DNA from 2 places in the Metabacillus litoralis genome. Region 2 is predicted to be linked to the other one. Evidence: riboswitches for the same ligand, from Rfam matches in the RefSeq annotation. Region 2 holds a riboswitch; the other holds the start of a gene.
What was found. Region 2 has a riboswitch for S-adenosylmethionine ahead of D9842_RS22410 (sugar ABC transporter substrate-binding protein). Riboswitches for the same ligand answer to the same signal wherever they lie in the genome.
Positions count from the first base shown of each region.

Region 1: another riboswitch for S-adenosylmethionine. It lies ahead of mtnK (S-methyl-5-thioribose kinase); the one in region 2 lies ahead of D9842_RS22410 (sugar ABC transporter substrate-binding protein).

Region 1 covers NZ_CP033043.1:521,516-526,594, forward strand. Annotated here, with positions in the region: gene D9842_RS02370 (methylated-DNA--[protein]-cysteine S-methyltransferase) at 1-376, shown strand, start outside; gene mtnA (S-methyl-5-thioribose-1-phosphate isomerase) at 663-1,715, opposite strand; gene mtnK (S-methyl-5-thioribose kinase) at 1,778-2,980, opposite strand; SAM riboswitch class I at 3,074-3,220, opposite strand; gene D9842_RS02385 (carbon-nitrogen family hydrolase) at 3,378-4,166, opposite strand; gene D9842_RS02390 (pyridoxal phosphate-dependent aminotransferase) at 4,272-5,079, shown strand, end outside.
Region 2 covers NZ_CP033043.1:4,595,450-4,600,528, reverse strand. Annotated here, with positions in the region: gene D9842_RS22420 (ABC transporter permease) at 1-182, opposite strand, end outside; gene D9842_RS22415 (sugar ABC transporter ATP-binding protein) at 184-1,689, opposite strand; gene D9842_RS22410 (sugar ABC transporter substrate-binding protein) at 1,802-2,926, opposite strand; SAM riboswitch class I at 3,042-3,146, opposite strand; gene D9842_RS22405 (hypothetical protein) at 3,406-3,720, opposite strand; gene D9842_RS26420 (hypothetical protein) at 3,893-4,018, opposite strand; gene D9842_RS22400 (glutamine--tRNA ligase/YqeY domain fusion protein) at 4,240-5,079, shown strand, end outside.

The DNA.
Region 1 (5,079 bases), 1.2 Mb from region 2:
CAAGCTTGTGGAAGATGGGCAACATCATATCCTTCGTGAAGCAGTAAAACAGCTTCATGAATATTTTTATGGAGGAAGAACAAACTTTGACCTACCATTTGAGATAAAAGGCACTGACTTTCAAAAAAAGATTTGGACTGAGTTACGTCAAATTCCGATTGGACAGGTTTGTAGTTACCAAGACATTGCCGTCAAAATTGGTAACAAGAACGCTGTACGTGCTATTGGGCAAGCAAATAAAGCAAATAAATTGCCAATATTTATCCCATGTCATCGTGTTATAGGGAAGAATCAAAGGCTGACCGGTTATGCTGGAGATAAAAATGAGTTAAAGGCTAAGCTTTTAACTCATGAGAATATTGCATTTAAACACTAACATGGTTATCAAGGGAACAACTAACTACTTGTCACATTTTTTCCTTTGCAACATATTATTTGAGTAAGAGAAAAAAGTTGCGTAAGGTAAAGAAAGGGGCAAGTTATATGTGGAATCAAAGCAAACGTCCAAAAAAAGTTCTCTTTTACACTTCTATACTATCAAAACTTCATATTATTTCAGAAAAGGAAAAAAATATCTTAATTGAAAAACAAAAAGGACCAAAGCTCTAGTGTTAAACTAGGCTTTGGTCCTTTTTGTATATAGATGGATTTAATTAGAAATATTAATTGGAGAATAATTTTTTGATCTCTTCCGTATATTCTCCAGTTATTATTCCTTTTTCCGTTATGATACCTGCGATCAAAATATTAGGAGTAACATCAAAAGCAGGGTTAAACACTTTCACATCTTTTGGGGCAACTTGAATGCCGTTAATCTGAGTAACCTCTTCTGGATTGCGTTCCTCAATCGGTATTTGATCTCCGTCAGTAATAGAGGGATCAAATGTAGATAGAGGTGCAGCAACATAAAAAGGAATGTTAAATGATTTTGCTAAAAGTGCTAAATTAAATGTTCCAATTTTATTTGCTGTATCACCGTTTGCAGCAATACGGTCTGCTCCAACAATAATTGCAGTAATGTCCTTGGACTTTATCGTATGTGCTGCCATATTATCAGTTATAAGTGTAACATCAACACCTGCTTGCATAAGCTCCCAAGTAGTTAGACGTGCTCCTTGTAAGACAGGCCTTGTTTCACATGCGTAAACACTTAAGTTAATATTTTTCTCTTTGGCTAAGTAAAAAGGAGCAAGTGCTGTACCATACTTTGCAGTTGCTATAGATCCTGCATTACAAATCGTCATAATTCTGTCTCCATCTTTGAAAACGCTCAATGCATGTTCACCAATTAATTGACAAACCTGTTCATCTTCTTTTTCAATTAAGATGGCTTCTTTAAGGATTGTTGATTTTGCTTCATCTATTGTTTGAACATTTGACACACTTTTCATAAGTCGATCTAGTGCCCAAAATAAGTTTACAGCAGTTGGTCTTGAGCTTGCGAGATAATCATGACTTTTCTGTAAATTTTGATGAAACTCCTCAAATGATTTTGATTGATCCTGCAAAGCTGCTAGAGCTAAACCATATGCAGCAGTTATTCCGATAGCTGGGGCACCTCGAACTTTTAAAGATTGAATAGCTTCCCACACATCTTCAATGTTTCTTAATTCAAGGTATTCCGTTACCTGTGGAATCTTTTGTTGGTTTAATAAAGAGACATAATCTTCCTTCCATATGACGGAACGAGGAATGGCAAAATTTTCGTTTAACATTTTATGAAAAAAACTCCTTTAAAAAAATGTGTTGAACCACTAGTAGAATAGATCAATGTGTTTTAGATTACTGATAAAGCTGTTTGGTTAACAAGGTCTCTAATTTGTTGCGTGTTTTTAATTGTTTTTCTATTTACAATAAGCTCTCTGCCGATTTTTAGGACAATTTGCTTTGTAGAAATTTTCTTTTCATATGGTTCAATTGTGTCAAGGTCAGCTACATGGGCTAGACCGATTGCTCGTCGGATTAATTCGCATCCTGCATATCCAGTAGCTTCTTCAAAGATCTGTTCTAAAACATAATCTAAGTAGCCGTCTAACTTCGTATATATTTCTAAACCATCATTATCCCATGATCTTGAAAATTCTCTTACAAACACATCCCAAGTTGTCTCTAAATGATGGAAAAGAATTTGTTGTTTATTCGTTTCTCGAGATAATGCATTAAAAAGTAAATTCGCAAATACTTGACCAACATCAAAGCCGATAGGACCGAAGTAAGCAAATTCAGGATCAATGATTTTTGTTTCTTGTTCATCTGCAAAAATACTTCCAGTATGCAGGTCACCGTGTAATAGTGCTTCAGCTTTTGTTAGAAAGATCTGTTTAAGTTTAGCAACCTCAACCTTTAATTCATTGTCCTGCCAAATTTGTTCTACATCATCTTGAAGTTCTGGCTCGTAATCGTTTGTTTCATGATCGAAGAAGGGATCAGTAAAAATAAGGTCTTCAGTTATTTTACAAAGATCAGGGTTGATGAATTGTTGAACCAATGATTTTTTATAATGTTGATCCATTCCATAATCAGATGTATAAAACAATGTTTTAGCAAGGAATTCTCCAACATGTTGAGATAATAGTGGTAAATCTTTTCCACTAATAAAGGCTGCTCTAGCAATTTCAAGATGTGATAGATCTTCCATGATTGTTATTGCTAATGATTCGTCTGAATAAAAAACTTTTGGTACATATTGTGGAACAAATTCCGCTTGCTTAAGAAGTGCATTTGTTTCGATTCTGGAACGATCAAGAGTTAGCGGCCAGCTTTCACCAACTACCTTCGCATATGGTAATGCTTGTTTAATAATGATGCTTTCTCCATTTTCTGGATCTTTCACCCTGAAAACTAAGTTTAAATTTCCATCGCCAATTTCATTGCATGTTAGTTGACTATTTTCAGAAAGCAGCTGTAATTTCTTTGCTAAGGCAATTGCTCCATTTTCAGTTAGTGGTTCGTAAATAGGTGATTTTTTATGTGCACACATTTATTTATCCTCCAATTTTTTGTTTTTGGAGGCTTTTCTAAAAAGAAAAGCCTCTTTCCAGATTGAAAGAGGCTTGAAGTCATTGCTTCGCACCTCTCATCTTTCAGAAAGATTTTCTTTCTGATGGAATTAGCACCGTGCCCAACTGGAAGTCCCAGGTATTATTTCATTTTAAGATGAAATATGGTCGGTTGCTGCGGCGTCATTGGGCCAAGTCCCTCTGCCAACTCTTGATAAGAGATTTTTTATTTAAAACATAAGTATATGTTTAGCATATTAAGTATTCGAAAAATTAATGCTTTTCTAGAAAAATATATCGCTTGATTAGGATATTACCAATGTTACTTTATCTTTGTCAATATATTATTGGGAATTGCCTAAATATTTGTGAAGTTTCTTATTGATAAAATTGTGGTAGGCGGTCATCAAAGATTGGGATTTGACTGCGTACCTTTTTGACAACTTCAGCGTCTATTTCGGCTGAGATCATTCCGGCTTTTTCGTTAGCTTCAGCTACTATCTCTCCCCATGGATCAATGATGAGAGAATGTCCTGCAAATTCATTATTTGGATCAGACCCAGCACGGTTACATGCAACAACATAACATTGATTTTCAATGGCTCTGCTTAGCAGTAGTGTTTTCCAATGATGAAGTCTTGGCATAGGCCACTCAGCAACAACAAATAATACTTCTGCACCTTTTGTTGTATGAGCGCGTATCCATTCCGGGAAACGGATATCGTAGCAAATGACTCCTGCACTTTTCAGTCCACCTATTTCAAATAACCCTTTTTCAGTTCCCGAAACTAAAAAATGATGTTCATCCATGAGTTTAAATAAGTGAAGCTTGCTATATTCATGGATAAACTCTCCGTTATTGTCCACAATATACATCGTATTTGTCACGCTATCTTTGCTTTTTTTTGCAATAGAGCCACCAACAAAGTGAACATTATACTTTTTTGCTAAGTTACTTAGGAATGTTTTTGTTCTCTCGCCATCATGATCAGCTATTTCATCAAGGCGAGTTAAATCATAGCCAGTTGTCCAAAGCTCAGGAAGGACAATGATGTTCGGTTTCTCTTGTTCGACTGCTAATGCCACTTTTTCTTCTACTTGCTCATAATTAAAATCAGGATCACCAAATTTAATATCAAGTTGAATACATGCAATGATAGGTTTCATTTTTTCAGTCACACCTTCATTTATAAATTTTTACTTTACAAGTTGCTTCTAACAATATATGATTTGTGACTAGAATTTCAAGAATTTTTTGAGTAGGTGTAGAAAATGAAAGTTTTTGAGCAATCCCATTTATTAAATACATTACCCAAGCAATTTTTTGCCAGTCTTGTTGCAAAAGTAAATACAATTGTAGAGCAGGGACATGATGTTATTAATTTAGGTCAGGGTAACCCTGATCAACCAACTCCGGAACATATCGTTCAGGCAATGGAGAAAGCCGTTAGAAATCCTCAAAATCACAAATATTCGCCATTTCGTGGGCAAATGTTTTTAAAGGAAGCTGTCGCAACCTTTTACAGAAGAGAGTACGGAGTGGAGGTAGATCCTGCTAGTGAAGTAGCGATTCTATTCGGAGGAAAGGCTGGGTTAGTTGAGGTTCCTCAATGCTTGTTAAATCCGGATGATGTTGTGCTTGTACCTGATCCTGGATACCCGGATTATTGGTCAGGAGTAGAATTGGCACGTGCCAAAATGGAAGTGATGCCTTTATTAAGCGAAAATCAGTTCCTACCGGATTACAAGAGCTTATCTAAAGACGCTGTAGAAAAGGCGAAGCTAATGTTTTTGAATTATCCTAATAATCCTACTGGTGCTACGGCAAACGAAAGTTTCTTTGAGGAAACAGTTTCATTCGCAAAAGAAAATAACATCTGTGTGGTTCATGATTTTGCATATGGAGCAATTGGCTTTGATGGAAAAAAGCCAATTAGCTTTTTACAAACAACTGGTGCTAAAGATATCGGTATCGAAATTTATACCTTTTCCAAAACCTTTAATATGGCTGGTTGGAGAATTGGTTTTGCTGTTGGAAATCCTTCAGTGATTGAAGCTATAAATTTATTGCAAGATCATA
Region 2 (5,079 bases):
ACAATGGATATGGATCTTAAGATATTAATTATGTTATTTCCTTGAATAAATGTTGGGTTGGATACAGCAAAAACAGCTATTAAGATAAATATTGTTAAAATGGTTCCATACTTATATAAAAACTGAAAAAGATCAAATGATTTCTTTGAATTGGTTGATTGTACAGGATTTACATCTGCCATCCTAGTTGCCTCCTGTTGAATAATATAATAGTTCTTCTTCATTCGTTGCATCTGTTGCTAATTCCTTAGCAACTTGACCATCATATAGGACATATAATCTGTTTGTAATACCTATAATCTCGGCCAATTCAGAAGATGCATAAATAATCGCTTTTCCTCTACTCGCAAGCTCACTGATTAGGTCAAAGATATCTTTTTTAGCACCAACATCAACACCCTTAGTTGGTTCATCAAAAATATAGACATCCGCGTCGGTTATTAGCCATTTACCTATTGCGATTTTTTGTTGATTACCTCCAGATAAGTTTTGCACTTTTGTTTCCTCTGAAGGCGTTTTTATCCCTAAACTTTTTATTAACTCAACTGCCTTTTGCTTTTCTGCTTTTCGATTCAAAAAGCTAAATGGCTTGGTAAATGCCCCCAGATTCGCTGCAGTTAAATTGGTCACAACAGACTCTTGAACAAGAATGCCTTCTTTTCGCCTTTCTTCGGGTACTAAGGCAATTCCAGATTTTACAGCTTGGTATGGGTTGGAGATTGACAATTTCTTTCCTTTAAGTTTTAACTCACCGGATTTTACTTTTGTCTCCCCAAATAATGCCTTGCACAATTCTGTCTTCCCTGCACCTACAAGACCTGCGATCCCGACAATCTCACCATGACGAATCTGTAATGAAACAGAATTCAGCTTGTCAAAATCACTTAAATGATTTACTTCAAAGAGCAATTCTCCTGGATGAATTGCTTTTATAGGAAATTGCTCCTCTAGCTCTTTTCCTAGCATGCTTTCCACTACTCGATTAGGTGTTGTTTCACTTATCTTTTCGTGAGTTACAAGCTTTCCATTTCTCATAATTGAAATGTCATCACATATTTCAAAAATTTCAGGAAGACGATGGGATATAAAGATAATCCCAACATTCTTCTCTTTTAGTTCACGAACTATGCGGAACAATTCCACTGTTTCAGAGTGACTTAATGGTGCAGTTGGTTCATCTAAAATCAAAAATTTACAATCCGAAGAAACTGTTCTTGCAATAAGAACCATTTGCTTCTCAGCCAAAGTTAATTCGCTAACAAGTTTCGTGGAGGATACTTTTATATTCAAGCTGTTTAATATTGTTGTTGCTTGTTCATGCAGCTTTTTCCATTGAATAAATTGTTTCTTTCCCATTTCATTCACAGTCTTTGTCAGCATAATATTTTCTCCAACTGTTAAATAAGGGATAAGGGCAGTGTCTACTTCTTGATGGACAATTTGTATACCATTTCTTTGAGCATCTCTAGGTGATTTGATGATCGTATTGATCTGATCGATTAAAATATCCCCGGTATAGTGAGAATACGAACCAGATAGCACCTTCATTAGTGTTGATTTTCCAGCACCGTTCGCTCCAATTAAAGCATGTGTTGTTCCACTTTTCATAATAAAGTCAACCTCATCTAATGCTTTTACACCAGGAAATTCAATTGAAATTTTCTTCATTTCTAATACGGAGTGATTCATCAATTTGCCTCCTTTCTACTACTTTACACTTCTATGGGATTTAATGTATGTGAGGTAATCAGAGGAAAACGAACACTCTCAACCTTAGAGAGTGTTCGTTAAGTCTAACGCATTATTTCTTATAATATTCTTTTAATGTTTTCATCCACTCTTCTTCAAATGCAGTAGATTGGCCCCAGCCTTCCACAGTATCTGCTAGATTCACCATATTAATTGGCTCACTTGATTGTAACAATGCTTCCTGTGAAATAAGTGAAGCTTCAAGATTATACGTTTCTGGTGTTTCTTCTCCTGCAAGCTTTTTCGCTAACAGTCTCATATCAACTGCACCAATTAATTTCGGATCAACAGCTGCTGTGTACTTCCAAGAGCTTCCTTCATTTTGCATTTCTTGAAGATCAGCATTTGAAACATCAATTCCATAAATCTTAATTTCATCTCTTCCTGCTTCTTTAATCGCACGCGCTGCACCTATTGCAAAAGCATCCCATGTTGCAAGAATTGCATCAATTTCACCTTTTGGATGTTTGTTCAACATTGCTGCTACAGCATTTTGTGTTTGAACAGATGTATCTGGTGCTGCAACTCCAAAACGTTCTACTTCTTTAATACCTGGATTGTTAGCAAGAATATCTTGGTACACTGCGTTTCTTCTCACCATTGGTGGGAATCCGTCAACCCATAGGTAAACAATGTTTGCTTCTCCGTTTGTATCTTGAACTAATTGATCTAACGCGAGCTTTGCTAACGCCTCATCATCTTGTGAAGTTAATGTTACCCCACCAATTTCAGCTAATCCTTCATTTGAATCAAATGTAACAACACTTTTTCCTGCATCAACAAGCTTTTGTACAGCATCAACAGTTGCTTCATCATCTCCATGTGAAATGATAAAACCGTCATAATCCTCCTCTAAGCCCTGTGCAATAGCATCGTGGAATTTAGCTGTATCACCGTTTGCGGTAAATACATCAACTGTAAAACCTAAAGCTTCCCCTTCTTCTTTAGCTCCTGCTAAAAATTGAGCTGTATGATCATCTCCGCCGATTTTGCGGATAACTTTGATTTTAGCACCTTCACCACTTGCAAAACGCTCTGGCACATTCTCTAATGATACTTCTGGATTTCCTTTTGCTTGTGTTGATTCAGTTTCTCCACTATTTGAAGAACAACCTGTAACAAGTAAAGTCAGCACAATTGTCAAAAGAAATGCTGCATTAAAAAATCTGTTTTTCATCGTTGCATTGCCCCCTCATTTTCTCTAAAACTTTTTAATTATGTCTAGTAATACTAGGCAACAAAAAAACCTCTCTAAAGATAGAGAGGTTTCACCACAATTTTAGGAGTCTCCTCTCTTATCTTTCAAAGCTGTATAGCTTTGCAGGATTTAGCACCAATTCTAATTGAACGGTTGCCGGGCGTCATCGGGCCAGTCCCTCTGCCACTCTTGATAAGAGATCTTTTTATGCGATTAAGTAAAATAAACAATAAATATACTTTAATACTCTACAGGATAGATGTCAATCATTAATTGAATATTTCTAATAGTTATTATAAAAAATCAATTGAATCAATTTCATAATCTATCATTTGTTACCAAAAAACGCATAAATTTCATATTTAATAATGTTCTTATCTGTGTATTGTTTGTTAACATGTTCAAAGTGAAGAAAGATGTTCGTTTTTTGATTTAAGAGTAATAATTATGAAAGTAACTCAATTAAATACATTTGATACTTGCAAATGTATTAAGCGTTTATTAATCTCTGATTCAAAAGTTACTTTTGTTGCTAAATAGTCAAAAATTCCACTATCAATAAGTAGTTTCGTATTTTCAGAGTTTCTAATTCCATCTGAGGTTTTCTGTATATACTCTCCGATTCCCTTTATTAATTCAACAAGATATTTTGTATCTAATTCTTCCAATTTATAATCTTCTCTTCTAGAAATTGTTCTGGCTGTATAATCAACTAACACTCTTTCATATGTGAAAAAATCAATGACTTTCCAATCCTCTTTAGATAATGCCATTCTACTATTCTCCTTATTTTTATACCTGTTATCATTATAAAAACAAGAGGATTCCAAAATAAACATTTTTCCTTCGTAAAATTCAGACATAGTCTACACTTTATCGACAAGAACTATTATTTTGGGTCAATTTAAAAAAGGTAAGCACCCGCTTAGCTTACCTCTCAAAAAACTATTTTCTTTTCTGTGCCTTCATTTTGTTGTTTTCTAATTCTGCTGCATATTCCTCTTGTGATTTCCCTTGTTTTTGACTTTCTGATTGGATCTTTCTAAATTTATTATCATTTAAGTTGGGCATATTCCTTTCACCTCCTGTAGACTTCGTTATTTTATACAAAAGGGGGCAATCTATTCGCTTGAACAATGTTTCATCATGAAGTTTGTATACAGACTGAGAAAATCTGTCATGATATATACTATTACCAGAAAAATGACCAAGTAAATTAACCTTTTTCAATTCTATTGGTATAATGACAAATAGGACTTATTTATACATATAAAAGAAAGGTTTGATCTGATTTGGAACAAAATTCCTCAAACTTTATTAAGAGCATAATTAAAGAGGATCTTGAAACGGGAAAACGTGACTATGTATACACTCGCTTCCCACCAGAGCCGAATGGATATCTACATATTGGTCATGCAAAATCAATTGTCATAAATTTTGGATTGGCAGATGAATTTAACGGGAAAACAAATTTGCGATTTGACGATACGAACCCTTTAAAGGAAGATACTGAGTTTGTTGAATCCATAAAAGAAGATGTTGCATGGCTTGGCTATGAATGGGACGGTATGTTTTTTGCGTCAGATTACTTTGAAGAAATGTACAATCGTGCTGTCCTTCTTATTAACAAAGGTAAAGCATACGTTGATGACTTAACCGCAGATGAAATAAGAGAATATCGTGGTACATTAACTGCACCTGGTAAGGAAAGTCCTTACCGCAATCGCTCAATTGAAGAAAATCTAGACCTGTTTGATCGCATGCGTAAAGGTGAGTTTGGAAACGGCGAAAAAGTACTTCGTGCCAAAATTGATATGTCATCACCAAATATTAACTTACGTGATCCTGTTATTTATCGTGTTTCACATGCTACACATCATAATACTGGTGACGCTTGGTGTATTTATCCGATGTATGCTTTTGCTCATCCATTAGAGGATGCAATCGAAGGAATTACACACTCACTATGTACAACTGAATTCGAGGATCAACGCCCTCTTTATAATTGGGTTATTGAAGAATGTGAAATGGAACATAAGCCACAGCAGATCGAATTTGGCCGCCTTGGCATTACAAACACTGTGATGAGTAAGCGTAAGTTAAAGCAGCTTGTTGACGAAAAGTTTGTTGAT